Regions from separate parts of the Paenibacillus sp. tmac-D7 genome, predicted to be linked through region 2. Evidence: riboswitches for the same ligand, from Rfam matches in the RefSeq annotation. Region 2 holds a riboswitch; each other region holds the start of a gene.
The links. A riboswitch is a leader RNA that binds a small molecule or an ion and turns the genes downstream of it on or off. The one in region 2 is predicted to bind cobalamin.

Region 1 (10,594 bases), on a different contig from region 2:
ACAAGGCTGATGCCTCTGCGGGCGGCCTCGCACTTCCTTCATCGGTCATTAAACAATCCGGCAAACTCGATAATATGTTCTTCCATCGCAAATCGCGCTCCCTTCTCGTCTTTGTTTTTGATTTTGGCAATAATGACATCGTGCTCCGAGATACTTTGAGCAAGATGGGTTTTGAATTGGAAGGAATTGACCAAATAAAAATCGTTCAAATCCCACATGCTCTTCGTGAACTGCAGCAGTTCCTCCGAGCCGGCCATTCTCAAAATCGCTTCATGCAATTTCCTATTTTCAGCAAAATAATGTTCATACGAAAACGGCGTTGTCGTTATGATGCTCTTCAATGATTCGTTAATCGCGATCAGCTCTTGAACCTCTGTATCTTCTCTTCTTCGTGCGGCCAGTCCGGCTGCAAGTCCTTCCAGACACATTCCGATTTGAAAATGGTTAACCATCTGCTCTTTGGTACAATTGACGACGCGGCAGCCCGTTTGCGGGATGATTTCTACAAAACGCTCCATCTCCAGTTTCTTCAAGGCATCAATGACCGGTCTTCGTGAAAAATTCATTTCTTTCGAAATATCCATGACCAATAATTCATCGCCAAACAACCACTTCCCCGTTTTCAAGCCGCTCTTCACGTACTCATACGCCTGTATCGTTTTAGGTATCATTTTGTCCAAGACCAGAACCTCCACCAAATACTAAGATCTTATTGCGTGCTTGGTATCATTCTATGTATCCTTGATCCTATTCATTTCCGTGTTCCGAACTTAACTTAATGGAAACAAACCGATAACTCGCAAGTTAGATTACGTAATATATATTATGTAAACTATATTTCAAAAAGAATCGCCCCTACAGTATCGGGTCGATCTGTACCGCAGCTTGCTTGCCGCTCAGCTGAATCCCGGTTTTGGGGCGTCCGTACGGCTTCAATTCCTGCAGCAGCGACTGCAGCAGCTCCTTCGCTTTCGGACCTTCCTTTCCTTGAAGACGAACGACCGCCAGCACGGCATCGCCGGATTTCAGGATGCGTTCCGCCTGCTGCTTCTTCGTGTCGAAGTCATGCTCTTCGATGTGCGCAGTTAGACGGATTTCCTTGATTTTCGGCTCCCGTTCGCGTTTGCGGGCTTGTTGCTCTTCCTGTTTGGCCGCTCCCTTGCCGATTAGCTTGCAGGGCGGCGGGCTGCTCATCAGCGAAGTGCATACTAAATCGACCTTCAGCTTGCGGGCTAAAGCGAGCGCTTCCGAGGTGGGGACGATCCCCAGCTCCTCGCCGTTGATACCGGTCAATTGAACTTCGGACGCTTTTATCTTTTCATTCATGATCATTGTGAACTCACCCGAACTTTCGTTATAATGATCCATATTACCCGCCAGAAGGAGATTTTTCAATGAGCCGCAAAGAAATGGAAGAGCAAATCATCCGCAATTATCAGCGCGACGAACAAATGATGATCCTCGTATTCGCGCAGTGGTGCGTCAATCACAGTCTGGACCCTATCGATATTTACTTGCGCGCGTATCCGCAGCAAGAAGGCAATGAAGCGCTCCGGCAAGCGGTCGAATTAACGGTGCCCAAGGAAGAATCGGAGGAGATTGGGGATGAGACGCTGCTCGGCGTACTCTCGTTGTTTGGCAACGACGAGCTCGCTTATATCGTCACGGAAGAAATCGCACAGCGCAAGAAGAGCAAACGTTAATCTCCTCATCTCATAACGACAAAGGGCCGCCGCCCCTTACGGTTCGACGACCCTCTAGCGCAAGACCAGGCTCAGCGCCACGTCTCCTGCATCGCCTTCCATGCGGCGATGTCCCTCGGAGGCTTGGCGCCGAGTCTTCTGTCAGCGGGCAGCGCCTTCCACAGCTCAACGAGCGCCGGCAGCTCCAATCCGTAAGCGGCCAGCACGTCGGCCTCCATGAACACGTGCTCCGGCGTACCTTCCATGACGCACGCTCCTTCGTACATGACGAGGATCCAATCGGCCCACGCATAGGCCATGTTCAAATCATGGGTGGCCATCGCCACGGTGATCCCTTGTCCATGAATCCGGTTTAACTCCTCCACCAGCCGATGCTCCGAACGACGATCCAGATAGGCTGTCGGCTCGTCCAGCAGCAGCAGCTCAGGCTCAAGCACGAGCACGCCGGCTAAGGCGACGCGTTTTTTTAGACCCAGACTCAATTGATGAAGCGGAGTCTCCGCCCATGGCGTAAGTCCCATCACATCCAGCATGCGTTCGGTGCGCCGGCGTATTTCCTGCTCCTCCAGGCGGGCGTTGCGCAGCCCGTACGATACGTCCTCGTAAGTCGTATGTAAGATCAACTGCTGCTCCGGGTCTTGAAACACAAGACCGACTTGCCGGCGAAGCCGCTGCAGGTCTTCGTTCTTATAAACGTAAGGCGCATCCTTCCAAAGCATCGTTCCGGACTTCGGCCGGTGAATACCGACGGCATGCAGGAAGAACGTAGATTTGCCCGAGCCGTTAGGTCCGCAAATTGCCGTACGTTTTCCTTCAGGTATACGTATATTCAGCTGACGCAGAGAGGGCGTTTGAGTGCCCGGGTACGTGAACGTGACATCTGAAGCTTCCAATATCGGCTTCATCCTCTCACACTCCCCCCACTCGAAGCCAAATACTGAGCAGCGCGAGCGTCGCAGCACCGAGAATGCCTTCGGCTCCGTAACGTCCTGGAATCGGCTTAGGTTCGTAAGGCATAAAGTGAAGCTCTCCGGTAAATCCCCGCGACATAAGACCCTGTGACAACCCCCGATAACGGTGCATCGTCTTGGCAAACAGCTGTACGAGCAAGGCCGCGACGTCCCGCAGCGTGCGCCAGAAGCCTGCGTGTCCGCCCCGTGCCCGCTGCGCGGCGATCATTCCTTGTGCGGCATCCGAAAGGTGGAACAAGAACCGGTAGGTAATCACCATCAGCTCAAGCACGGCTTGAGGCATGCGAAGCCGCTTCATCACCTGCATCAATTCCGGGAACGGAATCGTGAAGACGATGAACAGCAAACACGCTTCACAGGCGGCTATCCGCACGAACACTTCCACCGCCTGAACCAAGGCCGCCGGTGAAATATACAACCACCCGCGAAATACCGGAACAGCCAGCAGCGCATCCGGCCGGACGCTTGCGGCGGACGAAGCCGCCTCGATTACCCACGCCGGCAAGCTGGTCACATAAAAGAAGCACGATGCGCCGAACAACCAGCTGTACGTCTTTAACGGGATACCCGCGTAACCGACCGTCCAGACCAGCATCCAACAGAAGATCACAGCCTGAACCGCAGGCTGCGCCGCATACGCAAGCGTCAGCAGCACGGCCGTAAATCCGCATTTCCACATCGGGGAAACGTGCCGCAGCTTATTGGTATACGACAAGCTATCGATCGTATGGATCATCGGTTTTTAGATTTCGCGGCGTTTCCTTTATAAAGCCCGACCGTATACCCGATCACGGCAGCGCCGACGGCGGCCTGCAAAGCGAACAGCATGCTCTCGGTTTCCGCAGGCGGCTCCAGCAGCGGAGCAAACCAAGGCTCGTAGGCCGGCGACAGCTGGCGGATCATATCCTCGGCCGCCCCGTCGGCTCCCCCGAATTCTCCGTCGACAAGAAGCAGCGGAAGCGTGCTCAGCAGCACGACGCCGGCGATAAGCAGCCCGTTTTTCATCCTTTTGGTCATGAATGATCGACTCCTTTCGTTGTATGCCGCACAACCGACAAAGCTTCGGCATGGTGCAACCGCAGCCAGTTCCAGACAAGCACAGTCAACAGTCCTTCGCTAATCGCAAGCGGTACTTGCGTGATGGCGAAAATACCCGAAAATTTCATGAACGAGGCGGCAACGCCCCCTTCTGCAGCAGGGAACGCCAGAGCCAGCTGCACGGAAGTTACCAAATACGTCGACAAATCGGCTAGAGCGGCTGCCGTGAAGACGGCCCACACTTCTTTACCCGTCGTCTTCACCATGAATTTGTAGGCGAAGAACCCGACGATCGGGCCGGCAACCGCCATCGCAAACGCATTGGCTCCCAGCGTCGTCAATCCCCCGTGTGCGAGCAGCAAAGCCTGGAACAGCAGAACGATCGAACCGAGCACGCTCATCGGCAGCGGCCCGAACATCACGGTGCCGAGACCGGTTCCGGTCGGATGAGAGCTGCTGCCTGTAACCGAAGGAAGCTTCAAGGCGGACAGTACGAACGTGAACGCAGCCGCCAGACCGAGCAGCAGCTTCAATTCCGGCGACGTCTTCGTGATCCGGGCAATGGCGCGGACGCCGAGCACGAAGAACGGGATAAACACCGCCCACCAGAAGATCGCCCATCCTGGCGGCAAGAATCCCTCCATGATGTGCATCGCATTAGCAGATTGCGGCTCGTTCACGACAAAATAAACGATAAATCCGATGATAACCGCGATCATTGACAAGACTTTGGATGATTTCATTTAATCTCCTCCCATGAATTTGTGCAACAAAAAAAGCATTCCCAACCGTAGACGGTTAGAAATGCTTCTTATCCTGATAAACTTTCGGAACGAAAGGGGCCATTCACCCTCCGTACGAAAACCGATCGCAGCAGCTTCCTAACACCTCCCTATCGTCCGTAGGTATATCAGTGTCGTCAGAACAGGCAGGTCTCCTGGCTACCAGCATCGACGCCCGCAAGCTGCCTTCCCGATCTGGTTGCGAATCAGTGGCTTCGTGGCTGCGAACTACGCTGTTACAGTGGCGGGACCGCATCGGATTTGCACCGAACTTCCCTATTAAGCTTCAACCTGAAGTTGAAGCACCTGTTCCCACAATATGCACTTGTGTAAGACTAGCCTTAATGTACACGAACCTGCCTGTGAATTCAACCCCCATATCTAACCGATTTCCTGCAATTGTGATAAAATAACGGGTACAGCGATCGGTTCAAGCAGCTGTCAACCAACAAAACAATACATAATTATAATTATGTTAACTAATTGCTGAATACAGGCAGTTAAGGAGCGTGGCCCGATGAACGTAATCAAAGTCAAAGACCGTTTGGAGCTGGAGAAAAAAATCCCGCTGATGCCCTGGTACGTGGAGAAATTCATTAATTATAAACTGCCCGACTTGTCTCCCTCTTCCCTGCTCGAATATGTGAGGGATTACGAGACATTCTTCGGCTGGCTGCTCGCCGAAGGGTTGAGTACGGCCGGACAAATGAAAGATGTGCCGCTCCTCGATCTCGAGCGGCTGCATATGGAGAGCATCGATCATTACAAGATGTTCCTCGCCATGCGCAAAACGAACGCCAATTCGAAAACGACCATTTCCCGCAAGCTGTCCTCGCTGCGCTCGTTGTTTCATTATTTGAGTCAAATCGCCGAGGACGAGAATTTCTACCCGCTGCTCAAGCGCAATGTCATGGCGAAGGTGGAAATTAAACGGACGCATAAACCGAAAGACTCGGCGGCCAAGCTCGAAGGCAAGCTGCTGCAGGAGGCGGAGATCGCCGAGTTTATCGACTATGTGAAGACGGGCTACGGCCAAGACGTGGCATCGAACAAGCAGGCGACCTATGCTTACGAGATCAATAAAACACGCGATGCCTGTCTCGTGAGCCTCATCCTCAACTCCGGACTGCGCGTGTCGGAGGTCGTTAACCTGAACGTCGAGGACGTCGATTTGAAGAAGAAGCTTATTTATGCGTTCCGCAAAGGCAAGAACGACGAGACGTTCAAAACGCCCGTCTATTTCCGGCAGGACGCGGTAGATGATCTGGCCTGTTATTTGGAGCTTCGCAGCTCTGTCTACAAAGCGCCGAAACGCGAGAAGGCGCTCTTCCTTGCTTTGGCTAACGGCAAACAGGAAGGCGAGCGTATGACCAAACGGGCGATTCAGGAAATGGTGATCAAATATGCCAAAAGATTCGGCAAACCTTACTTATCGGTTCATAAACTGCGCCATTCGTTCGCGACGGACTATTACTTGCGCAACGATCTGTACAAAACGCAGGAGCAGCTCGGTCACGCCTCGCCCGAAACGACACAAATTTACGCCCATCTAACCGATAAAACAATGTCTGAAGCGATCGACAAAGAGAAGAAGGACGGGATATCCGGTGCGTCTTGACGCCCGGAATTCCCGTCCTTCTTCGTCTGCTTAAGGCCCTTTGCTTACCCAGAACGATACATTGTCGCCTTTCTGGAGCGGAGTGCCCGGCGCAGGACTTTGACGAAACACCGTATTTGCCGAATGCGGGTTTTTCTCCATATAAAACTGGTACCGAAGACCGGCGGCCAGCGCCTGTTTCTCCGCTTCTTCTTTGCTTAGACCGACCAGCTGCGGCGCTGTGACGGCTTGACCTTCTCCGGGTTGCGCCTCCGACGATGACTGAGGCTCAGCCGGTGTCGCGGGTACCGGGTTCGCTGCGGACGGCGTCTCCGGCAAAGCGGAGCTCTGGCCCGATTTCGCGGCGGTTTGCTGCGAGTCCGGAGACTTCCGGCCGATCCCGAGCTCCATAAACAATAGAAACACGCCGACCGCGGTCACGGCCGCCACCGTAAACAAGGCCATGCCGATCAGCGATTTTTTCCAAAAACCGCCGCTCTTAGCTTCTTCCACTTCTTCCACTTCTTCCTCTTCTTCGACGATCTCATCCTTTACGGTTGAACGAACGAGCTCATCCTTGGCCGGTACCGCTGCATGCTCCCGTTTGATCGCGAAGCGCACCTCTTCTTCCTTGTCCGGCATCCCGGCTGCCCCATCCGGCGCCGCCTGTCCGGACAGCTGGCCTAACTGCATGATGAACGACGATAAGGTATGCTGGCCCCTCCATGCACGTCCGAGAAGAACGAGCAATGCGTCCTTACGCTCATCCGTCGTGGCAACGAGAGCCGTACGCAAACGCTGCTCCCTCTGTTCCAGCGACGAAGGAATAGATTCCGTCCCCATAAACAGCTGATAGATCAAGCTGGCAAGTCCTCGAGCGCCCTGCTCGTCGCTCTTCACTTTTTCCCAGCAGTTAATAATTTTAAGGTGACCGTCGTTTCCGATCCAGACGTTGTCCGCCATGACGGAGAAGCCGGCGATGCCTTTTTCCAAGGCGTCTAGCATGCCTTTACTCAGCTCGAACGACATGGCAACGACGTCGGCCAAGGTGAATGCTCGGCGTTGTAGCCTGGCCAACAGCGGTTCCCCGTCGAACGATTTCAGAACGGCGTAAATCGATAAATCTTCGAAGCCGACGTCGAGCACATGCAAGAAGCGGGTATCATTTAAATGAGCTACCTCTTGAATCAAACGCATGTACGCTTGTTGTTCGTCGCGGTTCGGCTGCTCGGATACGAAAATAACGATATCCCGCCGCAGCGACAAATCCGTCCCCTCGAATAAAATACCGTTTTTGGCTGGAATAACCGGTTTTTTGAGTACATAACGGGCACGGAGCGTTTTCTCCATCGTGACCCCCTCCAAGCATTTACTTCTAAGCGATACTCGTTACTAACAGCATTAACCCGATTCGCAGGTTTTTAAACAGAACGGAAGACGGGCGCAAGACGGTTCTTATACGATTCGTACATCATCGTAAATTTGGAGGCGTAATCTGGAAAATCGCTTGCGGGATGCGGATAGGACACCGTTCGATAATCATTAATATTATTAATTATTAGTAATATTAAATATAAGATGACCTTCACATCTGCTTTAAGGTGTATTCGTTGGTAACCGCTTCTATACCTGACAAGTTCCATTCCCGTCTCATAGCCGCTTCATGCACGGATGATCTGACCTGCACGGGAAAACGGCCGAAAAAGACGTTCCCAAGCGACCGTCCTTTTCGCCGCGGCACATGAACAAGCCTACCGTTTAAGCGATGCCTGAAGCAGCGCTTTTACCTTCATCGGCATCTCCCCCTCGCTGTCTTCGTCAGGGCTTGAGCCGGACCATTCGTCCGCACCTACCGGCTCCACGCGCATGCGCTCCGGCGGAAACGGCGATAACAGGCTTTGCAAAAAATCAGGCTCGCCGTTGCGCTTCGAGTCGAGCCACTCCTTCAGCTCCCGTTCCTGTAAAATCGCCGGCATCCGCTCCGTATAATCGTAGAGCAGCCGGTTGGCGGCAGTCGTCATCATGGTGCAAGTCCGAAACTCGCCGTTCTGCTTGTCTTTCCAAATTTCATAAAATCCCGCAACCCCGAAAGTCTTCCGGTCCGTCAACGAAACACGGACATAACGGCGGCGCTTGCCTTCCGCCGCAGATACATAAAACCCGTCGCAAGGAAACACACAGCGGTGTTTGGCAAACAGCTTGCGATACTCGCGTTTTTCCAGAATATCTGCGCCGCTGGTCAATACGGCGTCCTTCGCCCAAAAGGGAATCAGCCCCCAGCGGTACCCTTCCAGCTTGCGCTGTCCCTGCTCGTTCACGATAACCGGCACCGTACGGGTCGGAGCATAATCCGAACGCGGACGGAGCGACATGCGGATGTCGTTCAACTCGAACCGATCGAATAACTCCGTAACCCCGCTCATGAGCGAGAACCGTTCGCACATGTCCATCCCCCCATCTTTATTCATCGATACATTACCAGTATCTTCTTGGGGTAAAATATTATGCACGCCGTCATCGTGAAGCCTTCTTGAAGCGGCGGCGATGAGCAGGGAATGAATGGCACAGTTTGTCCGGTTTATGATACCATAACGAAGTGTAATGAACGAGGAGGCGAACAAATGAGCGGTTATTCAATTCGAACCTACGAAGATACGTATACAGTTTATGAGTTAAAGGAAGCGGACGGCGACGCCTGGTTTCGCATCGTCCCGGAACGGGGAGGCATCGTGACGAGCTACGGAACGGCCGGAGTCGAGCGGCTTTACCTGGATCGGGCTACGCTGCTTGATCCATCCGCCAACATTCGAGGCGGCATTCCGGTACTGTTCCCGGTTAGCGGCTACATAACCGATAACCGTTACGAATGGAAGGGAACTCCATATTCGATGAAAAATCACGGCGTCGCACGGAACCACCCTTGGCGCGTCGAGAAGACCGGCGACGACAACGGCGTCTATATTACGCTGTCGCTCCGGGCTAACGAAGAGACGCTGGCGTCGTTTCCATTCGATTTCGAGCTGAGCTTCACCTACCGTCTGCTGAACGGGACCTTAACGATCGAGCAGCAGTACAGCAATCATTCCGCAGAACCGATGCCGATGTACCCCGGCTTTCACCCGTATTTCCTGGCGGATCGCAAGGCCGTCCGCTATGACATCGATGCGGATCGCTACTATGATTTCAACGATCATCGGGAGAAGCCGTACGAAGGTGAGGTCGATTTGGATCAGCTGCCTGAATCGGTCGTGTTCCTGGATGCGAAGGAACCGCGGATCGGTTTCACGTTCGAAGGCCGGCAAGTTGTCGAAATGACCTACAGCGAGGCGTTCCGATACGTCGTATTATGGTCGATTCAAGACAAGCCTTTCATCTGCGTCGAGCCTTGGATGGCGATGCCCGATGAGCTGAACCGCAAGCAAGAGCTTACGTATGTGCCGGCCGGCGGTGTCGTGCAGGCCGTTCTTGCCATAACGAGCAAATCCGGCGAATAGCAAACACGTGTTCGAAGACGGGCAAGCCGGCCGGGCGCCTTCATGAAACCCTGATGAAAGCCTGCGACATTGCCCGTTTCTCAAATTTCATGAACAGAAGGTAATTTGTCGAAAATGTCTGAAAAATCGAAAAACAAATCATTTCTTGCGCTTACCCGGGAAATGATCATCATTTCTCATCGTTTATTACCCGAACGGCATCGATCACCATCCGGTAATACGCTTCCGGACGCGGTACGAAATCCGCCGTGGATACGACTCGGTGCGCGGCCGTCAGCTCCCCTGCATCATCCGGCCGGACACCGTGGATCCGCAAGTGATTCAGCTTGCCTGCCGCTAGAGCCTGGACATCCGCGAAGCGAACGGCGTACAAGCCGGTCACTTCGTCCGGTTGAAGCTTATAGGCCGTAAGCGGACGGCCGCTCTTCAACACAAATACGTGGCAAAACTCGCGGTCGATGCAGTCCGGCGCAAGGAGGGCTTCATCGGTATACATACCGCACTTATGCAGCTGCTCGAACGATGCTTCGACGCCCAGTTCTTCTTCCAGCTCCCGCAGGCCGTCCTCTACGCGTTCCCCCGCCAGCAAATGACCGGCGCACGATATATCGAGCAGTCCGGGATACGTATCTTTACCGGGATGCCGCTCTTGAAAGAGCAGCCACCCCTCCCCTTCCGTCTCGTACCACAGCCAGCATTGAAACGTCTGATGCCATAAGCCTTGCGCATGCACTTCGCCCCTGGATGCCGTTCCAACCAGGTTCATCCGTTCGTCGAATATGTCGAATCGCTCTTCTGATTTACTCATCTTTACCGGCCTCTCTCCGTGTATCGTTTCACTCTATCCGCGATCCGGAGCGACCCTGCTCCTGCTCCGTTCGCGCGGGCAATGTCCGTTGATACTCATAAGGTTTCGCTTTTCCGCCTGTTGTCATCGTCATAAGGGATAGTGTATCATGGATTTTATTGAAATGCATGATAACGAAGGAGTTGCAGTCTTCATGAGCGT
Region 2 (10,594 bases):
AAGAAGAGCGCTTACGAAAATTCAAGTTGAGAGAGATTGCGAAAAAGGGTGGAACCATGCCGTCATTTTTAGAGTTCTTTTATGAACGTCTCAAAAAGAAAGAGTTTGACAATTATCCGTTTATGATCTCGCTTCATCACGGACTGGCTTATACCGTACAGCTGGAAGACCGGGTTACGAACCTGCTGATGCTGCCTTTCGAACAAACAGGTCTGGCCTACATCGAACCGAATCCGAACCCCGGCAACGTGGTGAACGTGCATCCTTATTACAGAGGCAGGATACTGCTGGAATTCGAAATTCTTCACGGCACGGACCTGCATAAGCCTAAAACCGAGGAGCAAGTGCTCGAATTTCTGTACCGCAACGCCTGGCAGCTTCATCAGTTGGCCGAAGGCATGCAGGGAAGCTTCGAGGATTACATGGTGAAGTTTAAAATGATGTGCGACTTTCTGCGTTACTTTAATTCCGTCGTTGTCATTCCGAATCGTTCGTAGAGGGAAGGGCTTGCGGCGGGAAGAAACGTGTATCTATCCCGGGCCGTCCACGAGGAACGGGGGAATCCCTATGAAAAACGTACCAGGGGGAGGGGAACAGCCTTGTTACCGATGGAACAGGAAACGATGGCGCTGCTCGTCGGCGGTTTCGGCATCGTCATGGGCATTTCGTTTGTTTTTGTCATTTTGCTTTGGATAAAAGGGCGAAAAGAAGTATACCGCAGCGCCTTCGGGTGGGTGATCGCGCATTTCGTGGTGTTCAGCGCAGCGGTGGCCTGCTGTCTGAAGGCGATCGGCACGAGGCCGACGCACCCTTCGATGGCTTCGGAAGGAAACTCGCTGTGGCTCGGCATTGGCGGCGTTCTGTGGGCGGCCTCCATGCTGATCTTGCTCGGCGCGATCGCCGCATTCACGGCACGGGATACACATCGCGGGGAGTAACGTTAAGAGGCTCAGCTCTTTCGCTGCCCGGGGCCCCAGATCGCTTCCTTCTCCGCTTTTGACAAGTTCCGTCTGACAAGCTGATACGACTCTTCAAGCATGTTCTCAAGCTCCTCATCCGCCAGCTTTCCGTTCAAGATGACGGTATTCCAATGCCTTTTGTTCATATGATATCCCGGCAGCACGGTGTCTGGATACGTCTGGCGCATCAGCCAGATTGTGTCCGGATCGGCCTTCAGATTGACGCTCGGGACGCCGGATTGATGGCCTAATAAGGCGAACATTTTGCTGCCGACATAAAGCACCGGAAGATCGGGCTCGAACGGGTACCGCAGACTGGTTCCGGGTTTCTTCAACGCCAGGGCGATCAATAACTCGTGATTCATTTGACAAGAGGCTCCTTTCAGCGGCGGTTTTGCCTTTATTTCAGCATATCCGATCCCGGCTCTGATGAAAAGCCATAACCGCAGCTGGCCGAAGACTTGCGTGACCACGGGGCATAGGCATCAGGTCGGGCGCCCAGCGCGGCGACAAAAGCGGCAAGCACTCCTGACGCGTGTCATCTCAACCTCCCGCATCAAGCTCCCTTTCCGACAAAGAGTTGGACAGTCTTGAAATAATCGTGCTATCATGGGAGTTGATTATCAAAGAAATGCGTGAATACGTACCTAATTTTATATTGAGTTCAGAGAACAGGTGCCGATATGCCGCCATTGCGCGTATCGGCTTAATAGGGAAGCCGGTGTAAGTCCGGCACGGTCCCGCCACTGTAAGCGAGGAGCTTTTTCCGATCCAGGCCACTGTCGATTCGTCGATGGGAAGGCGCGTGAAAAAGCGATGAGACGCAAGTCAGGAGACCTGCCTGTTTTCCGCTGCCTTGTCACGATCGAACGCGACGAGAGCGGCAAAGTCACCAGAAAGCCTACGCGGATAGGGGGGTGTACGGGAATGGGTTCAGGCGTACTGCGGGTTAGAGCCAAGCGCTTGCCGTCATATTCGGCAAACGCGCGGGAATTTACCCCGGCAGCAGCCGGTTCACTTTATCGTCAAGCATCTTTCCGAGAGGAAGGATGCTTTTTTTGCGTGGGTTGGTTTGTTTGATGGTTCCGCTATTATCGTTCAGCGACTGGAAGGGAGGACGAAACGATGAAAGGCAAGCTATCGGTTATCGGATTTGGCCCCGGCAGCTTCGAGCATATGACGCAAGCGGCGAAAGAAGCGATCATGGAGAGCGAGGTCATCATCGGCTACAACACATACGTGGATTTGATCCGCGGTTTACTGAGCGGGCAGCATATCGTACGTACCGGGATGACCGAGGAGGTCAGCCGGGCGCAGGAGGCGGTTCGGCAGGCGCAGGCCGGCCGGAAAGTCGCGGTTATCTCGAGCGGGGACGCGGGGGTGTACGGGATGGCCGGCCTCGTCTACGAAGTATTGATGGAGCAAGGCTGGCGTCGGGACACCGGTGTCAACGTGGAGGTGATTCCGGGCATCTCGGCGATCAACTCGACGGGTTCGCTGCTTGGCGCGCCGATCATGCACGATGCCTGCACGATCAGCCTGAGCGACCATTTGACGCCCTGGGACCTCATTATTAGGCGGGTCGAAGCGGCGGCGGCGGCCGACTTCGTCATCGCGTTATATAACCCGCGAAGCGGCCGGCGCACCCGGCAAATCGTCGAGACGCGCAGCGTGCTGCTGCGTTACCGGTCGCCGCAAACGCCGGTTGGTATTGTCAAAAGCGCCTACCGGGACCGGGAAGAGATTGCCATCACGACGCTCGAACGCATGCTGGAGCACGACATCGGCATGCTGACGACGGTTATTATCGGCAACTCGGCGACGGTCGTCTACGACGGTCTGATGATTACGCCGCGCGGCTACCAGCGCAAGTATACGCTCGGCGCGGACGTGCAGCCGTTGAAGCCGCATGAGCGGCTGCGCGCCGAGGCGGAGCCGTGGTCGCTCGAAGCGCGGGAAGGCGCTGTTGCGACGGCGGAGCGAGAGCCGGCAGCGGGAGCGGCGAAGAGCGAAGCGGCTGCCGCAGAGGCGACGGCTGCGAAGGAAGCGGAGGGCGCAGCGGGGGACGCTGCCGCGTCGCCGCTAGCGTTGGCGCTCGAGGCGCTGCGGCTCGTGGAGACGCAGCGCGGTGCGGCGAACGCCGGAGCGCCGGCCGAGACGCCGTCCTGGCAGCGCGAAAGCGATCCGTTCCGGCGGCGGGAGATTCTCGAGTTCGCCGTCAGCCCCGGGCTCGCGGAGAAGAGATTGACGGCCGCCCAACTGACGCTGCTGGCCGACATCGTGGGCGAAGACGGTTCGATTGAATATACGCCGCATCATCAATGGCTTGTGAGGCTCGTGACTTCGGAGCCGCAGCAGGCGGTATCGCGGCTGGAGGCGGCTGGGCTGCTGCTGGCGCCGGTCGGCGATGTCGCGCAAATCAAGGCATGCGATTTTTGCAATATGGACAAAGCGGATTCGGTTCCTTACCTGGAGGATCTGCAGCAGCGAATCGGCGGCCTGAAGGTGCCAAAGGAGCTGCGCATCGGTTTCAACGGCTGCGGAATGGCTTGTTACGGCGCGGTGCGGGAAGATATCGGCATCGTGTACCGCAAGGAAAAGTTCGATCTGTTCCTCGGCGGCAAAACGGTAGGCCGCAACGCTCATCCGGGCATCCCGGTGGCTGAAGGCGTAGAGCCGGATCGCTTGCTGGAGACGGTGGAGCGGATCGTCAGGCGGTATGCGGATGAGGCCCATCCGAACGAGCGTTTTCATAAATATTATAGCCGGATCAAGGAGCTTGAAGGATATCGTTACCGGGAAGTGCCGGTGTTCAAGATTGAAAATGCCGTCTGCGGCGATTAAACGAAGGGAGGCGGATCGTAGATGGACGCCTTGTTATTTGTCGGTCACGGAAGCCGTGATCCGGAAGGAAACGAAGAGGTGCGCGCCTTTGTCCGTTCGGTGGAGAACGGGCTGGATGTGCCGATTGTAGAAACATGTTTTTTGGAGTTCGAGTCCCCTTCCATGCGGGAAGGCTTTGCCGCGTGCGTCGCCCGGGGGGCGACCCGGGTTGGCGTTGTGCCGATTACGCTGTTTGCGGCGGGACATGCGAAGCTCCATATTCCGGCGGCTATGGATGAGGCGAAGCGTCAGTTTCCCGGTGTCGAATTTATTTACAGCCGACCGATCGGCGTGCACGAGCTGGCGCTGGATATTTTGCAGACCCGGCTGGCGGAGGCCGGTGTCGACGGTTTGATCGAATCGCCGGATACGGCGCTGCTATTGATCGGAAGAGGAAGCAGCGACGCCGATGCGAACAGCGATTTGTTTAAAATATCCCGGTTGCTGTGGGAACGGCTCAACGTGCAATGGGTCGAGACGGCGTTCATCGGCGTAACCGCCCCGCGGGCCGACGAAGGCGTGGACCGCTGTGTCAGGCTGGGCGCGAAACGCATCGTGCTGCTGCCGTACTTTTTGTTCACGGGCGTACTGATCAAGAGGCTGGAGCAGCTGACGGCCTCGTTCGCGGAGACGTATCCGGACCGCGAGTTCGTGCTTGCCGAATACTTCGGGTTCCACCCGATGCTGCGCGAGATTATGCGGGAGCGCGCACAGGAAGCGCTGCAGGGGCAGGTGCGGATGAATTGCGACATGTGTCAATTCCGGCTGGAAGCGATGAAGCATCATCACCATGATCATGATCATGACCACAGTCATCACCATGGGCACGATCATCATCATGAGCACGAGCACCGTCATGCACACGGCGACGAGCACCGTCACGAACATGAGCACGGGCACCGTCATGCACACGGCGACGAGCACGCTCATAACCATGAGCACGAACACATTCATGCGCACGGCGACGAGCACGAGCATGACCACGAACCTAAGCATCAACAGGAACACAGCCATGTCCACGCGCATGCCGATGATCATGATCATGAGCATAAGCGCCATCCCGGCCATGAACAACAGGATCAGCATCGCGAGCAGCCGCAGGAGGCAGCGCCGTCTCCGGCTTCTACGAAGGAGGTGCCCGCATGATCCTCGTCATGGCCGGAACGAGCGACGCGCGTGAGCTGGCAATACGCATCCGGCAAGCCGGCTACGAGCTGCTGGCGACCGTCGTCACCGAGAGTGCGGCGAAGAGCCTCATGGAGGCCGGTGTTCCGACGCAGGTCGGGAGGCTGTCCGAAGCGGCGCTCGTGGAGCTGATCCGCAGCCGCAGCGTCCAGGCGGTCGTCGACGCGACGCACCCGTTCGCCGAGGAAGCGTCGCGCAATGCGATGGCGGCGGCCCGCACGGCGGACGTGCCTTACGTCCGCTATGAGCGCGAGCGCGGGAAGTTCGCCGCCCACCCGCGCCTTTCCTTCGTCGACGACTACGAGCAGGCGGCGGAATTGGCGGCGCAAAAGCGCGGTGTCGTATTCCTCGCCACGGGCAGCAAGACGCTGCAGGTGTTTGCCGAGAAGCTGGTCGGGCTGCCGGATACGACGCTGGTCGCGCGCATGCTGCCCCGTAAAGACAACATGGAGAAGTGCGAGCAGCTCGGCGTCGAGCAGAGGAACATCGTGGCCATGCAGGGGCCATTTTCGAAGGAAATCAATCAGGCGTTCTATCGGCATTACGGCGTCACGGTGCTGATCACGAAGGAAAGCGGACAAGTCGGCGCCGTGGAAGAGAAGCTGTCGGCCGCGCTTGAGATGGACATCGACACGATTGTGATCGGCCGGCCGGCGCTTGATTACGGGGTCGTCTACACGGAGTTTGACGGCGTGCTCGCCGAGCTCGGACAAATTGCACAGGAGGTGCGTCGGTAATGGATTTTCGCACGGATTTTAAACCGGTGACCGTACAGCCGCAGGAAATTGAAGAAAAAAGCTTCGAGATGATTACGGAGGAATTCGGCCCGCACGATTATGCCGAGGAGCAGTATAAAGTCGTGCAGCGGGTTATTCATGCTTCGGCCGATTTCGAGCTGGGGCGCAGCCTCGTGTTTCATCCGGATGCCGTACAGGCCGGTATTCAGGCGATCCGCAGCGGCAAGCCGATCGTGGCGGATGTGCAGATGGTGCAGGTCGGCATCAGCAAGCCGCGTCTGGAGAAGTTCGGGGGCGAGGTGCGGGTGTACATATCCGATCCCGACGTGATGCAGGAGGCGAAGCGGCTCAATACGACGCGCGCGATCATCGCGACGCGCAAGGCGGCGCGGGAAGCGGACGGCGCGATCTATGCGATCGGCAACGCTCCGACGGCGCTGCTGGAGCTGATTCGGCTCGTCAAGGAGGGCGAAGCGCGTCCCGGTTTAATCATCGGTGTCCCGGTCGGCTTCGTGTCGGCGGCGGAATCGAAGGAAGAGCTGCTGAAGCTGGACGTGCCGTTCATCACGAATATCGGCCGCAAAGGCGGAAGTCCGGTCGCGGTTGCGACCGTTAATGCGCTGTCGCTGCTCGCGGAGCGTCAGGGGTAACAGACATGGTCAAGGCCGGTGCGGACAACCAGGAGACGAAGCCGCTTCGTCACGGGTATACGACGGGCGCTTGCGCCACGGCGGCTGCTCAGGCGGCGCTGGAGGCGCTCATTGTGCAGGAAACGGTTATGAAGTCGACGATCCGGCTGCCGATCGGGCAGGATGTGACGTTCGACATCGTCCGGTGCGAATTCGAGCAGACGCGGGCTTGCGCCGAAGTCATCAAGGACGGCGGCGACGACCCGGACGCAACGCATGGCGCGAGAATTATAACCGAGGTCTCGTGGACCCCGGAGGAAGGCATAGACATCGACGGCGGCATCGGCGTTGGTCGGGTGACGAAGCCGGGGCTGCCCGTCGACGTCGGTCAGGCTGCCATCAATCCGGTGCCGCGCAAAATGATCCGCGAAGCGGTTGCGGCCGTGCTCAACCGCTACGAGATTCACCGTGGCGTGCGGGTCGTCGTATCGGTGCCGGAGGGCGAAGAGATTGCGAAGAAAACGCTCAATGCGCGGCTCGGCATCTTGGGCGGCATCTCGATTCTCGGCACGCGCGGTATCGTCGTGCCTTTCTCGACGGCGGCCTACAAAGCAAGCGTCGCCCAAGCGATTCGGGTGGCCGTCAAGAGCGGCGTCCGTCATATCGTCCTCTCCACCGGAGGCCGCACGGAAAAGTTCGGCATGGAGCTGTATCCGGCGCTGCCGGAGGAGGCGTTCGTCGAAATGGGCGACTTTGTCGGATTTGCCGTGCAGCAATGCGCCAGGCAGGGCATCAGGCGCATCACCCTCGTTGGCATGATGGGCAAATTTTCCAAAGTAGCGCAGGGCGTGATGATGGTGCACTCCAAAAGCGCCCCCGTCGACTTCGGCTTTCTCGCCGGGCTGGCGGAGCAGGCCGGGGCGTCCGGGGAGACGCTGCAGCAGATCCGGGAAGCCAATACGGCCGCACAGGTCGGCGATATGATGCAGGCGCTCGGGAACGAGGCCTTCTTCCAGCGGATGGGCGAATACTGCTGCCGAGCGTTGCTTAAGGAAACCGGGAGCAGGAGCCGCCCGGCGGACCTGCGCGAACGGCAGGCGGAAGGCGAGCCGGACGAAAGCCTTCAGATCGAAACCGTTATTATCTCGATGAAGGGCGATCTGCTGGGGCGATCTGCCGCAACAGCTTCACACGGGCCGGGGGAACAATCCGGAAGCGACAGGGAAAGGTGAGAGGAACATGGAAAATACGATCGTGGTGATGGGCGTCGGCGATGACGGGAGGGCCGGATTGCCGGACGCTTATTTGCAGCGGATCGCACAATGCGGGGTGCTTGTCGGCGGGGAACGGCAGCTGGAGATGTTCCACGACAGCCCGGCGGAGAAAGTCATGATTCGCAGCGGGCTTGGCGAACTCGTCGAACAACTGCGCAACGAGAGCCGGAGCACGGTGGTGCTCGCATCCGGGGACCCGCTGTTTTACGGCATCGGGGGGTATTTGGCGGCGAAGCTGCCCGGCCGGATCGAGGTATTGCCATTCGTGAGCTCGGTCCAGCTTGCGTTCGCGCGGATCGGCGAAGGCTGGCACGATGCCTTCACAGTAAGCCTTCACGGTCGGCCGATCCGGGGGTTGGCGCAGCGGATCGACGGCAAGCCGAAGGTGGCGCTGCTCACCGACGAGATCAACCATCCGGCGGCCGTTGCGGCCTATTTGCTGGAGTACGGGATGACGGAATATGAGGCGTTCGTCGCCGAGCATCTGGGCGGAGAGAAGGAGCGGACCGGCTGGTACGGTTTAACCGACCTTGCGGCCCTCTCGAGCGGCGACTTCGCGCCGTTGAACGTCGTCGTGCTGCGCGCCAAAAGCCCCGGCGTCATGCCCCCGGCATGGCCGCTCGGCATTGACGACGCCGAATTCGCCCAGCGGAAGCCGGATAAAGGGCTCATCACGAAGCGCGAAGTGCGCGTGTTGAGCATCGCCGCGCTCGGCCTGAAGCGGGACAGCATCGTGTGGGACATCGGCACGTGCACCGGATCGGTGGCCATCGAAGCCGCTCGCCTCTGCCCGGAGGGGGCCGTGTACGCCGTTGAGAAGAACGAAGGCGATCTGGCCAACGCCCGCGAGAACGCGCGCAAGTTCCGCACGGACATCACGCTCGTGCACGCTAAAGCTCCCGAAGGGCTGGAGTCGTTCCCGGACCCCGACGCCGTGTTCATCGGCGGCAGCGGCGGCGAGCTGCGGGATCTGCTGGCGCTGTGCTGCTCGCGTCTAAGACAGGGCGGTACGATCGTGTTGAACGCGGTGACGATTGAGAACCTGGCGGCAGCTGCGCAAGCTTTTGCCGATGAAGGCTTCCGGGCCGACATCACACTCGCTCAATTGAGCCGCAGCAAGCCGATCCTCGATATGACGCGGTTTGAAAGCTTAAATCCGGTTTACATCATCGCCGCCCGGCGGAAACCGGCGGATCACGAGTGCACCCTCACAGACAGAAAGGAAACCTCAAGATGACTAACCTTGGTACGCTTTACGGGCTCGGCGTCGGGCCGGGCGACCCGGAATTAATTACGGTGAAGGCGTTCCGCCTGTTGAAACAATGTCCTGTCATCGCTTACCCGCGTAAAAAATCGGGGGCCAAAAGCTATGCCCTTGCCATTACCGAGCTGTATGTGGACACGACGGAGAAAACGATGCTCGGGCTGACGTTCCCGATGACGAAAGACCGCGAGGCGCTGGAGAAGCAGTGGAACAAAACGGTCGATACCGTGTGGGAGCACTTGAATCAAGGGAAAGACGTCGCCTTCGTCACCGAGGGCGACACGATGCTGTACAGCACTTATATTCATTTGATGCGGCTCATGAACGAGCGCCATCCCGAGGTGCAGGCGGTGTCCGTGCCCGGCATTTCGTCGATCAACGCTTCGGCTTCGAGACTCGGCATTCCGCTGGCGGACGGCGACGAACAGGTGGCGATCGTACCGGCGACGGACGATTACGAGGCGATGCGGACGGCGCTCGAAACCCACGATGCCGTCGTGTTCATCAAGGTAGCGAAGGTCATCGACCTGATGCTGCGCGTGCTGGGCGATCTCGGCTTGACGGACAAGGCGTCCGTCCTGACCAAGGTGACCTCGGCCGAGGAGCAAATATGGCGCAACGTTGCCGACTTGGCGGGGCGGGAGCTCGAATATTTAACGCTGATGGTGGTGAGAAAATGAAAGTATATATAATCGGCGCGGGCCCCGGCGACCCGGATTTGATTACGGTCAAAGGGCTGCGCCTCCTGCAGGAAGCGGACGTCGTGCTGTACACCGATTCGCTCGTCAACGATGAGCTGATCGCGCGTGCGAAGCCGGAGGCGGAAGTGCTGCTGAGCGCCGGCATGAGCCTGGAAGAGATGGTGGGAATCATGGCCGACCGGGTCAGGGCGGGGAAAATGGTCGCCCGCGTCCATACCGGCGATCCGTCGATGTTCGGCGCCATCATGGAACAGGCGGCGCTGCTCAAGCGCGAAGGCATCGGCATCGAAGTCGTGCCCGGCGTCAGCTCCGTCTTCGCTTCGGCCGCCGCGATCGGCGCCGAGCTGACGATTCCCGAGCTGACGCAGACGGTCATTCTGACGCGCGTGGAAGGACGCACGCCGATGCCGGAACGCGAGCAGCTGCGCGATCTGGCCAAGCACCATTGCACGCTTGCGCTATTTCTTAGCGCGACGCTCACCAAGAAGGTCGTGCGCGAGCTGACGGAAGCGGGCTGGTCGCCCCAGACGCCGGTTGCCGTCGTGCAGCGGGCCTCGTGGCCGGATCAAGTGGTCGTCCGTTCCACGCTGGAGCGGCTCGACGAAGATATGCGGGTGAACGGCATTCGAAAGCACGCGATGATTTTGGCCGGTTGGGCGCTCGATCCGCATATTCACGAGAATGACGCGTACCGCTCGAAGCTGTACGACGCCACGTTCACTCACGGCTACCGCAAGGGGGTGAAGCCGTGATGCAAACGCCCGCCGCCATCAAGCTGCAGGAAGGAGCCGTGCCGGAAATCCGGCGCAGCGGCGATTATGCGGTTGTCGCGATCACGAAGCACGGCGCGGAGCTGGCCCGGCGCCTGCAAGCGTCGTTCGGCGGCGCCACCGATGTGTATTACATGTCCAAGTTTGCGCGCGGAGACGAGGCGGAGCGAGGCATCCAGCTGTTCGAGGGCA
Region 3 (10,594 bases), on a different contig from region 2:
TATTGGGGTTCGATACGCGTTCGGAGCCATGGAGCCTTCTGGAGCAATGGTTTGCTCGGCACCGTCTTGTTCTCCGGGTTCACATGGAATTCGACCATCCGGAAACGCTGAAACGATATTTGCAGCCGTTCGGCGCTATCGCTTTCCTGCCTGGTCTCACTGTTGCTGAAGAGCTGGAGAGCGGGGATTTGGTCAGTCTGCGGATGGCGCCGCCGCCGGATATCCGCTCTTCCTTGTTTATGGTCTCCCGAAGCGAAGCCTCGAATCATGCACAGGCTTCCCAAGCCTTTATGGAGTTTGCCTTGCGGGAAGCTGCGGAAATAGCGGGGGGTGCCGAATGAACGTATTCCACCTGGATGTGCTCGGCCAGTTGATAGAACACAGCAGCTTAAGCCGGGCGGCCGGGGAGCTCGGCGTATCGCAGCCCGCTGTCACGATGCGGATCAAGGCGCTGGAGGATGAGCTTGGCGTACCTTTAGTTAGCCGGGCAGGCAACAAGCTGACCGTAACCGCCGAGGGCATAGCGTTCTACGAGTGCGCCCGAAGATCGCTGCGCGTGCTCAAGGATGGCCTGGAACGTCTGGCCGATGCTCAGAGCAGCCCGAAAGTGCGGCTGCCTGTGGCAGGAACCCCGACCATCATGACTTACTTTTTACCTCCGCTGATTGGCGATTTTATCCGCAAGCGGCCGGAATGGGATATGCCGCTGCACATCGGGAGCACGCGCGAAGTGATGGAAATGTTGTTTGACGAGGTCGCCTACGTCGGATTTATCGCCGGATACCTGGAGCATCCGGACATGGTCAGCCTTCCGATCTGCGCCTATCCATTCCGGCTTGTTGCTGCGCCGAAGCATCCGCTCGCCCAATGCCCCAGCCTCCATCTTTACGACCTGAAGAACGAACCGCTGCTGATCAGCGAGAGGGAATCCAATTCCTCCTATATGATCCATAATTTGTTTCGGGAGCACGGCCTGCCGATCCGCATCTCCATGGAATTGAACCATTTCGATGCGGTGAAACGGATGGTGATGGCCGGTAACGGCATCGCCTTTCTGCCTTCCATCGTCGTGGATCAAGATGTCGAAGCAGGCAAGCTCGTGGTGCTGCCGCTTCATCTGAACCGCCCGATCAGACGGGAAATCAGCCTGATTTTCCGAAAAACGAGGATCGAGCATCAGGCGCTCGTCGAGCTGATGCGGCAATTCATGCTGTGGCCGGTCGAATTGCACACGAAGGCTTGAGTTACTTTACTCAAACATGGTATGATGAATCTGCCGAACTACTTACATAATTTCACATACTTCCGGTTAATTTGTGTAAACGGTTACAGAAGGAGAGATGTTCATGGCAGGAAATCGCGCAGTTGTTTACGTTGGACCAGGAGAAGTGGAGGTTCGGGATATCAGTTATCCCGAATTGATTTTGCGGGACGGACCGGGTGTCAACCCGTTGAACGTCGGCAGGAAATGTGAGCATGGCGTCATTCTGAAGGTGATCACGACTAATATTTGCGGCAGTGACCAGCATATGGTGAGAGGCCGTACAACCGCTCCAAGCGGCTTGGTATTAGGGCATGAGATTACCGGAGAAGTCATCGAAGTCGGACGCGATGTCGAGTTTATTAAGAAGGGCGATCTTGTTTCCGTTCCCTTTAATATTGCTTGCGGCCGGTGCCGGAACTGCAAAGAACGCAACACGAATGTATGCTCGAATGTGAATCCGGACCGTCCGGGCTCGGCCTACGGCTACGTGGATATGGGAGGCTGGGTCGGCGGCCAGTCGGAGTACGTCATGGTTCCTTACGCGGACTTCCAACTGCTTAAATTTCCGGACAAAGACCGTGCTATGGAAAAAATTCTCGATTTGACCATGCTGTCGGATATATTCCCGACGGGATATCATGGCGCAGTAAGCGCCGGTGTCAAGCCGGGATCTACCGTTTATGTCGCGGGTGCCGGTCCGGTCGGTTTGGCTGCGGCCCACTCCGCCCAGCTGCTTGGCGCAGCTGTTGTCATCGTAGGCGACCTGAACAGCGAAAGATTAGCGCAGGCCAAGAGCTTTGGGTGCGAAACGGTTAATTTGCGCGAGCATGCGAACCTGGCTGAGCAAATTGACCAAATTCTAGGGGAGCCTGAAGTGGATTGCGCGATCGACTGCGTAGGATTCGAAGCGCACGGCCATGGCCACGCGCATGGCGAAGCGCCTGCTACCGTATTAAATTCGATTATGGAGGTTACACGTGCTGGGGGAAGGCTTGGCATTCCCGGACTCTATGTAACCGGTGACCCGGGCGCTGTCGATGAAGATGCCAAAATCGGGACCTTAAAAATCCGATTCGGCTTGGGCTGGGCCAAATCCCATACGTTTGTAACCGGACAAACGCCGGTCATGCAGTATCACCGGGAATTGATGACGTCCATCCTGAGCGGAAAAGCCCAAATCGCCAAAGCGGTCAACGCTACTTTGATCTCGCTCGACCAAGCGCCTGCCGCTTATTCGGAATTCGATAAAGGCGCTTCCAAAAAGTTTGTAATTGACCCTCATCTTTCCGTAAAACGATAATAGACCTGCATGCAGGTGCGAAAGAGGATGCCAACGGCAACAGCGGCATCCTCTTTTTTGTATGGCGGCACTCGCTCGCTGCTTCAATTTCCTTCCAAGGCTTTTTCCGCAACCCGATGATCGATGCCTTCTCTTAATATTTTGGCCGAAAGCACGCCGATGACCAGGGACCAGACGGGCGCAGCAATCCCAAGAAAAGTCACGTTGGACACAGCGATCGCAAACGCAAACACGGTGGAATAGCGGTAGGTGGATTCCGAAAAAGCGGATTGCAGGCTGTTCATCAACACCCCGATCAACGTAAATCCCGCGATAATGGTAATAAAAGAAAGCGGCAGCACCTCAATAAAAGAAACGGCCCACCACGCGAACAGGCCAAACACAAGCACCAGGCTTCCTGAAACGACACCCGCCCAGTAACGTTTGTGTTTGGGGCCCGATTCGTCCTGGCTGCAGATGGCGCTCATCATCCCTCCAACGGTGGCAGCATGTCCGCCGAATAAACCGACGAAGGAAGTGGCCAAGCCCGAAATGACCAAGATCCTGTTGACGGGCAGCTCGAAGCCATTTTTTCGGAGCGCGGCAAGGGCTACGGCAATATCGTTGCTTAGAATCAGTACGGCGACCGGTATCGTGATCGATATAAAAGCATGCGCGGTAAAGGTAGGCATTACGGTTTGCGGCCATGCGAATACCGCTTCTTTCATCGGCGGCAAGGAGCCGCTGACCGCAAGTCCTATGATGCCGAAAACCAGTACCCCGATGATCGGCGGGATTTTCTTGGATATTTTCGGCATGATCAAAAATCCGAATACGGCTAACCCGCCAATAAGCGGAGCTTGCTTGAGGGCGGGAACCATTTTGACGATATAGTTCAGGACCAATCCCGCCAGCATGGCGTCCAGCATCGGTTTCGGAATGTAACGGAGCCACTTGTCGAACAGGCCGGACAACCCGACCAGCGCAACGACGACTCCCGCCAATATGTAGCTCCCTGCCAGTTCGGATAAGGAGAACCCGGAAACAGCCGTGCTTAAAAAGGCTATCGCTGTAATGGAATGGCAGCCGGCGATTGGAATTTTGTACATCAGCGCCAAAGCAAGATTCAATAGGCCGCCGATGATGTAAACGGCACAAATCCAGGAAATGAGCACAGGCCTGCTGAAGCCTGCGGCGTTCGCCGTATCAATCACAAGAATGAGGCCCCCTGTATAAGCCATTAGAGCGGATATGATACCGCTGGATACGTTCTGCGTGTTCAAATGTGGCACCTCCAGCTTCATCTAATTCTTTTATTATAATCCTACCTGTCAAGCCCCCGCATTTCATGCATGGCAAGAGTTCAATTTTCCGTAATAATAATAGCCCGTTCGAGTCATAGGAATCTCTGGGGGAATAAGTAAAATTAAAAATGTGCCATGGAAAGGAACGAGGCCCGTTCCCGTCTCTTCGCAACAAGTAATTAGGGACGCGGTCCATCTAAGGAATGGCGAAGGAGGAGGGAGCGAACGTGCAGTTTGAGATTCGCAAGTCGGGGAACAGCGGCCTGCCCGGTATACCGGAAGCAAGGACAGACGGAAGCGGGACAATGTTGGACAAGTTTGTAGCGAATACGGTCAATCGGCAGCTTGCTCCAGGGGATTTGCTGCCCCTGAGCCCGTACAGCATACGGCCGTAAACCTGTCTTTATCGTTTCATCCGACGGGTTGTCCGATGTCGTGAACATCGGCTTCCCGAATGAATAGAGCGGCCGCTTTACCGGCGATAATCGGAAAGCGGCCGTTGTGTTGTTGTGTGGCGGATATGCCCGCTGGAGCATGTATCAGACCGGTTTTAAGCTTTGTTCCCGGTACTGTTTGGCGGCAGCGACCATATTCCGGAGGGCTGCGATCGTTTCGTCAACGCCTCTCGTCTTGAGTCCGCAGTCCGGATTGATCCAGAACAATTCGGGGTCCAGCACGGCAAGCGCGCGGTCGATCATTCGCACCATCTCATCCACGGAAGGCACTCTCGGACTGTGAATGTCGTACACGCCAAGACCGATGCCGTGATCGTAGGTGTGCTCCTCGAAGCTGTGCATCAATTCGCCGTGGCTGCGGGACGTCTCGATGGAGATGACGTCCGCATCCAGGGCACGGATCGAATCGATAATATCGTGAAACTCGCAGTAGCACATATGCGTATGGATTTGCGTCGTATCCTTGACCGTCGATGTAGCCAGCCGGAAGGCAAGCACCGACCACTCCAGATACTTCTGCCAATCTTCCCGCTTCAGCGGCAGCCCCTCGCGAAGTGCAGGCTCGTCCATCTGGATCATTTCCACACCGGCGCGTTCGAGCGCTTCCACTTCGCGGCGAAGCGCCAAAGCGATCTGATAGGCCACCGTCTCCCGCGGGATATCGTCCCGGACGAAGGACCAGTTCAGAATGGTAATCGGGCCCGTCAGCATGCCTTTGACCGGTTTAGCGGTCAAGCTCTGCGCATAGACGGTTTCATCGACCGTCATCGGCTTTGTGAATTCCACGTCGCCGTATATGACAGGCGGCTTCACGCAGCGGGAGCCGTAGGACTGTACCCAGCCGTTCGACGTGAACGCAAAACCGTCCAGTTTCTCGCCGAAAAATTCCACCATATCCGTCCGTTCAAATTCACCGTGAACGAGCACATCCAGATCCAATTCCTCCTGCAAAGCGATCCAGGTCCGAATTTGTTCCCGGATAAAGGCTTCATACTGCTCCTGGCTCCATTCGCCGCTTCTCCAATGTTTCCGGGCCTGTCTCACTTCGAGCGTCTGCGGGAAGCTGCCGATCGTAGTCGTGGGCAGGAACGGCAAGTTCCACTTGCTCTGCTGAACGGCACGCCGCTCCGCAAAGGGCCGGCTTCGCTCGGACGGCTGGAGGGCGATCCGGCTCGTTTCGGACTGCACCCGTTCGTTGTTTCGGGAAGGGGAGGCGTTGAGCTCCTGAACCGCTTGACGGCTTTGTTCCAGCTCGGCTGCGATTGCCGCGGGACCTTCGTTCACGGCTCGGGTCAATAGTACGAGCTCCTCGAGCTTCTCGTTTGCGAACGCAAGTGCGTTCCGCAGCGTAGGCTCCAGCTTCGTTTCATGTGCGGCCGTGACCGGAACATGAAGCAGGCTGCAGCTTGGCTGGATCATCATTCTCTCATACGGGACGATCGGGGACAACGTGTGGAGCAGCCGGAGCCGCGCGTCCAGATCGGAACGCCAAATGCCTCGTCCGTCGATCAAGCCGACGCCAAGCCTCTTATCTGCAGGAAATCCATATTGCAGCAAATGCTCGCTGTTTTTGTCCAGCCCGTGAGCGAAGTCGAGGCCAATGCCTTGAACCGGCAGCGTAACGATTTGTTCATACAGATCGACGGCGTCGAAGTACGTTTGCAGCATCAGCTTAAGACGTGGGGCCGCTTCGTTCAGCTTCTTGTAAACGAATGCGAGCCGCTCCATATCGGCTTCCGTTAATGAGGTCGCAAGAATCGGCTCATCGATCTGCACCCATTGCGCGCCTTCCTGCTCAAGCTCGCTCAATATGCGGGCATACAAAGGCACGAACCGCTCCAGCAGCTTATCGAAGTGCTCGGTCTTGTAGCCCTTGGACAGCTTCAGGAACGTGTATGGCCCGATCAGGACGGGCTTGCCTTCAATGCCGAGACGGAGTTTGGCTTCCCGGTAGGCCAGGAGCGGTTTGTTCACGGTCAGCTGCGGCTCGGCGCCGTTCAGCTCCGGCACAATGTAGTGGTAGTTGGTGTTAAACCATTTGGTCATCTCGCAGGCCGGGGCGCCCTCGCTGCCGCGGGCCATCGCGAAATAGGTGCTCAGCGGCACTTCGCCGCCTTCGTAACCGAAGCGGCCGGGCACGAGCCCGAACATCGCTGCCGTATCCAGCATGTGGTCGTAGAAGGTGAAATCGTTGACAGGGATCAAGTCGATGCCGCTCGCCTGCTGGGTGCGAAGATGGTTGAGCCGTATTTCTTCCATGCGGCTGACCAGCTCCGTCTCCTGCAGCTTTCCGGCCCAGAAGGCCTCAAGCGCTTTTTTCCATTCGCGCCCGCCGCCGATTCGCGGATATCCCAGGTTGCTGCTTAATGCTCGGTTCATAGGTATTCCTCCAGTTCATTTGTTTTCATAAGCGGTGCTTTCCCATGCAAAAAAGGCATCTTTACCCAGTAAAAGTCAAGGGTAAAGATGCCTCCCGATTGTTTGTACGGCGGCTGCCATCTTTAACACCTCCCTATCTCCCGTAGGTAAAAGCAGTGCTGTCAAAATAGGCAGGTCTCCTGGCTCCAGAATCATCGTCTTGCGTCGGCCTTCCCAATCCGAAGGATTAGTGGCGCCGGGTGACGTTCGACTCCTCTGTTACAGTGGCGGGACCGCGTCGGCATTTCACCGAACTTCCCTTTTAAGCTCCGCCCGGCATAACGACCGGTCCGGAGCACCTATTTCCACATGATTCAATTATCGAATACCGAGTAATAGTACAATATTTCTTAGGTTTATTCAAACCTTTTTTATGAACAAGCGGAGAAGAGGCAGAGCAGCGGTTGTTGTAACACAAAGTTTAAAAATAATAGCACAATTGTAGTGACAGAAATTGGTTTCATGTGCTACGCTATGCAAGTGCTACTATATACATGAAACGTGCTACTGCACACGTTAACAACTTAATTCGAAGGAGTGTTTGAGTTTAAAAATGTGTTTACGATGGACGCTAATGATGCTGTTAGTGGCAGCGCTTTGCATCAGCGGCTGCACCCGGGCCAAGACCGAGCAGGCGGCCGCCCCGAAGGAGGAGCTTGTTCTTGCGATAGGCGGCGAGCCGAGGGAGGCTTCGATCCGACAACGGGATGGGGGCGCTACGGATCTCCGTTGTTTCAAAGCACGCTGCTCAAGCGCGACAGCAGCTTGAATATCGTCAACGATCTTGCAACGGGCTATGAGGTCAGCGGGGACGGTCTGGACTGGACGGTGAAGCTGCGGAAGGATGTCAAATTTTCCGACGGGCATCCGTTAACGGCCGCCGACGTTCAGTATACGTTCCAAACCGCAGCCGCAGCGGCTCTGCCATCGATTTAAGCAATGTCAAGGATGTGGCGGCGGCGGACGAGCATACGGTCAAGTTTTCATTGAAGGAACCGCAATCGACCTTCGCCCAGATGCTTGTGAGCACAGGTATTGTTCCGAAGCATGCGCACGGCAGCGATTATGCCAAAAAACCGGTCGGCTCCGGCCCTTATAAGCTAGTGCAATGGGATCAAGGGCAGCAGCTGATCGTCGAGCCGAATCCCGAATATTACGGGACGAAGCCCTACTTCAAGAAAATCACATTCCTGTTTCTTGCCGAGGATGCGGCTTTCGCCGCCGCCAAAGCCGGAACGGTCGATATGGCGGCCATCCCTGCGGCGTTCAGCAAACAGCAGGTGAGCGGCATGCAGCTTCAAGCTATACATACGGTGGACAACCGCGGAATCATGTTTCCCTACGTAAAATCGGGCGGCCAAACGAAAGAAGGATATCCGGTCGGCAACGATGTCACCGCGGAATTGTCGATCCGCAAGGCGATCAATCTGGCGCTGGACCGCAAGGCGCTGGTTCAAGGCGTCTTGGAGGGACACGGCACGCCCGCGTATTCGATTAATGACGGGCTGCCCTGGTTTAATGCCGAGGCCGTCATTCAAGACGGCGATATGAATGCGGCGAAGCAGCTGCTTGCGGACGACGGATGGAAGGATACGAACGGCGACGGCATCGTGGAGAAAGGCGCTCTGAAGGCCGAGTTTACCCTCATCTACCCGTCAAGCGACGTCACCCGCCAGTCACTTGCTCTCGCCGCAGCCGATTCGCTCAAGCCGCTTGGCATTCAAGTCAAGGTGGAAGGGAAAAGCTGGGATGACATTGGCAAGCAAATGCATGCGAATGCGGTTCTCTTCGGCTGGGGAAGCCACGATCCGGTGGAAATGTACAATGTGTACAGCAGCAAGTTCAGCGGCGTCGATTATTACAATCCCGGATTTTACCACAATCCGGCCGTTGAGGCTTACATGAATCAGGCTTTGAAGGCGATCCATGAGAAAGACGCCTGGAATCTGTGGAAAAAAGCCCAGTGGGACGGCCAAACCGGCTTGAGCGCGCAGGGGGATGCGCCTTGGGCCTGGCTCGTGAACCTGGACCACTTGTATCTGGTGAAGCTGGGCCTCGATATCGGCAAGCAGAAGATTCATCCGCACGGACACGGATGGCCGGTAACCGACAACATTGAGGAATGGCGATGGAACTCCTGACGCGACGAAAGTCAAGGGCAGGGGGGAACGCCGTTCTGGCGGCAGGCCGGTTTGTACTAAACAAAGGGGTCAAGCTCATCGCGCTGCTGCTCGCTGTCAGCGCCGTCTCCTTTACGCTCGTGCAGTATTCCCCGCATGAATTCACGCCGGTTTGCCATTATAGGCTGTCAGCATGCGCATATTGGAATATTTATCAGCGAAATGCTGGAATTAGGTTACACTTGCGCAGGAATATTTGAGGATGATAATGATGAGCTGGCCCAAGGCTTTGCTGACCAATTCGGCATCCCTCTTGCGGAAGATAAAGAAAGCTTGCTGGGGGACGACATTGCTGTCATTGGCTGTGCTTCGATCAATGCACATAAAATAGATGTCATCGAGCTATGCGAAAGCCGCGGGAAGCATGTGATGCTGGACAAACCGGCAGTCACAAGCAGGGAAGGACTGGAGCGATTGAAGGCTGTGCTTGACAGGGGGCGCATTCAAATCGGCATGCTGCTCACCGAACGGTTTCATCCTGCCATCTATACGTTGAAGCAGCAGCTCGAGCAAGGTGCTTTAGGCGATATCGTCACGATCGGCATGCGAAAGCCTCACCGCTTGGATGCATCGAAACGGCCTGCCTGGTTTTTCTCCAAGCAGCTTTCAGGCGGAATTCTGATTGATCTGCTTGTTCATGATTTCGATCTTCTCCGCTGGTTTACGGGAAAAGAAATTGAAAAGTTCGATGGCTGCGTGGGCAAAACGATTTTGCCTGAGCACCCGACCTTTTATAATACGGCAAGCGTTCAAGTTGTCATGGAGGATTGTATCGTGGCCCAGCTTTATGCCGATTGGCATACCCCGGGCAAGAGCTGGACGTGGGGGGACGGACGGATTTTCGTAACAGGAACGGAAGGATTCGCCGAGCTAAGGCTGCAAGGGGATCCATTTGTTCGAGAAGAGAGCATCATGATTCAACTGACGAATGGAGAGCCTGCTGTCTTGGTCCCTCTCCTATCGCCACCATGCACGATTACGGAAGATTTCATCCGGCGTATACAAGGCTTGGATTCCCTCCTGACCCACAACGATATTCTTAAGACAACGGAAGCGACCATCAAGGCCGATGGGCTTGCAACCATTTTAGATTTGCACGAGAGGAAGATTCAGCGATGAAGAAGGAAAGAACAACGACGAAGTTTGCGATCGTGGGATGCGGTGTTATTGCCGAGATTCATGCCAATGCGATTCAAGAAGTTGAGGAGGCCGAGCTGATTGCGGTTTGTGAAACGGAAGCAGAGAAAGGACAGAAGTTCGCGGATAAACACGGTGGCAAGCTTTATACGCAGCTTGAAGATATGCTGCGCAACGATGATATCGATGTGGTTTGCATATGCACGCCAAGCGGGTATCATGCGGAGCAAACCATACTTGCGGCACGGGCCGGTAAGCATGTACTGGTGGAAAAACCGATGGCGATTCACTTGGAAGACGCACACCGGATGATTCGGGAATGCAAGGAGCAAGGTGTGCTGCTGGCCACTATTTTCCCAAGAAGAATGTCGCCTGCCGCCCAATTTGTAAAGAAATGGATCGCGGACGGTAAGCTTGGGAAATTAAGCTTGTGCGACGCTTATGTGAAAATTTTCCGCAGTCAGCAGTATTATGACAGCGCCGGCTGGAGGGGGACTTGGGAGATCGATGGCGGCGGATCGATGATGAATCAGGGGATTCATACGGTTGATCTGCTG

Region 1: linked by a shared signal. The riboswitch ahead of FKP33_RS09665 (energy-coupling factor ABC transporter permease) and the one ahead of cobJ (precorrin-3B C(17)-methyltransferase) in region 2 are both predicted to bind cobalamin.
Region 3: linked by a shared signal. The riboswitch ahead of metE (5-methyltetrahydropteroyltriglutamate--homocysteine S-methyltransferase) and the one ahead of cobJ (precorrin-3B C(17)-methyltransferase) in region 2 are both predicted to bind cobalamin.

The regions. Positions count from the first base shown of each region.
Region 1 covers NZ_VIDW01000010.1:88,995-99,588, forward strand. The annotation lists gene FKP33_RS09635 (GntR family transcriptional regulator) at 39-671, opposite strand; gene infC (translation initiation factor IF-3) at 856-1,332, opposite strand; gene FKP33_RS09645 (hypothetical protein) at 1,395-1,703, shown strand; gene FKP33_RS09650 (energy-coupling factor ABC transporter ATP-binding protein) at 1,775-2,608, opposite strand; gene cbiQ (cobalt ECF transporter T component CbiQ) at 2,613-3,410, opposite strand; gene FKP33_RS09660 (energy-coupling factor ABC transporter substrate-binding protein) at 3,407-3,691, opposite strand; gene FKP33_RS09665 (energy-coupling factor ABC transporter permease) at 3,688-4,455, opposite strand; cobalamin riboswitch at 4,623-4,819, opposite strand; gene xerS (tyrosine recombinase XerS) at 5,012-6,112, shown strand; gene FKP33_RS09675 (PASTA domain-containing protein) at 6,143-7,441, opposite strand; gene FKP33_RS09680 (SOS response-associated peptidase) at 7,843-8,535, opposite strand; gene FKP33_RS09685 (aldose epimerase family protein) at 8,713-9,585, shown strand; gene FKP33_RS09690 (NUDIX hydrolase) at 9,755-10,393, opposite strand; gene FKP33_RS09695 (YpbS family protein) at 10,587-10,594, shown strand, end outside.
Region 2 covers NZ_VIDW01000012.1:45,960-56,553, reverse strand. The annotation lists gene FKP33_RS10850 (hypothetical protein) at 57-497, shown strand; gene FKP33_RS10845 (hypothetical protein) at 600-938, shown strand; gene FKP33_RS10840 (MmcQ/YjbR family DNA-binding protein) at 950-1,324, opposite strand; cobalamin riboswitch at 1,616-1,818, shown strand; gene cobJ (precorrin-3B C(17)-methyltransferase) at 2,085-3,803, shown strand; gene FKP33_RS10830 (sirohydrochlorin chelatase) at 3,825-4,988, shown strand; gene cobK (precorrin-6A reductase) at 4,985-5,764, shown strand; gene FKP33_RS10820 (precorrin-8X methylmutase) at 5,764-6,414, shown strand; gene FKP33_RS10815 (cobalt-precorrin-5B (C(1))-methyltransferase) at 6,420-7,625, shown strand; gene FKP33_RS10810 (bifunctional cobalt-precorrin-7 (C(5))-methyltransferase/cobalt-precorrin-6B (C(15))-methyltransferase) at 7,633-8,904, shown strand; gene cobI (precorrin-2 C(20)-methyltransferase) at 8,901-9,611, shown strand; gene cobM (precorrin-4 C(11)-methyltransferase) at 9,608-10,384, shown strand; gene FKP33_RS27675 (cobalt-precorrin 5A hydrolase) at 10,384-10,594, shown strand, end outside.
Region 3 covers NZ_VIDW01000003.1:170,070-180,663, forward strand. The annotation lists gene FKP33_RS03560 (LysR family transcriptional regulator) at 1-341, shown strand, start outside; gene FKP33_RS03565 (LysR family transcriptional regulator) at 338-1,243, shown strand; gene fdhA (formaldehyde dehydrogenase, glutathione-independent) at 1,347-2,564, shown strand; gene FKP33_RS03575 (benzoate/H(+) symporter BenE family transporter) at 2,648-3,826, opposite strand; gene FKP33_RS26950 (hypothetical protein) at 4,075-4,242, shown strand; gene metE (5-methyltetrahydropteroyltriglutamate--homocysteine S-methyltransferase) at 4,387-6,681, opposite strand; cobalamin riboswitch at 6,834-7,038, opposite strand; partial or broken gene FKP33_RS03585 (ABC transporter substrate-binding protein) at 7,295-8,861, shown strand; gene FKP33_RS03590 (Gfo/Idh/MocA family protein) at 8,997-10,019, shown strand; gene FKP33_RS03595 (Gfo/Idh/MocA family protein) at 10,016-10,594, shown strand, end outside.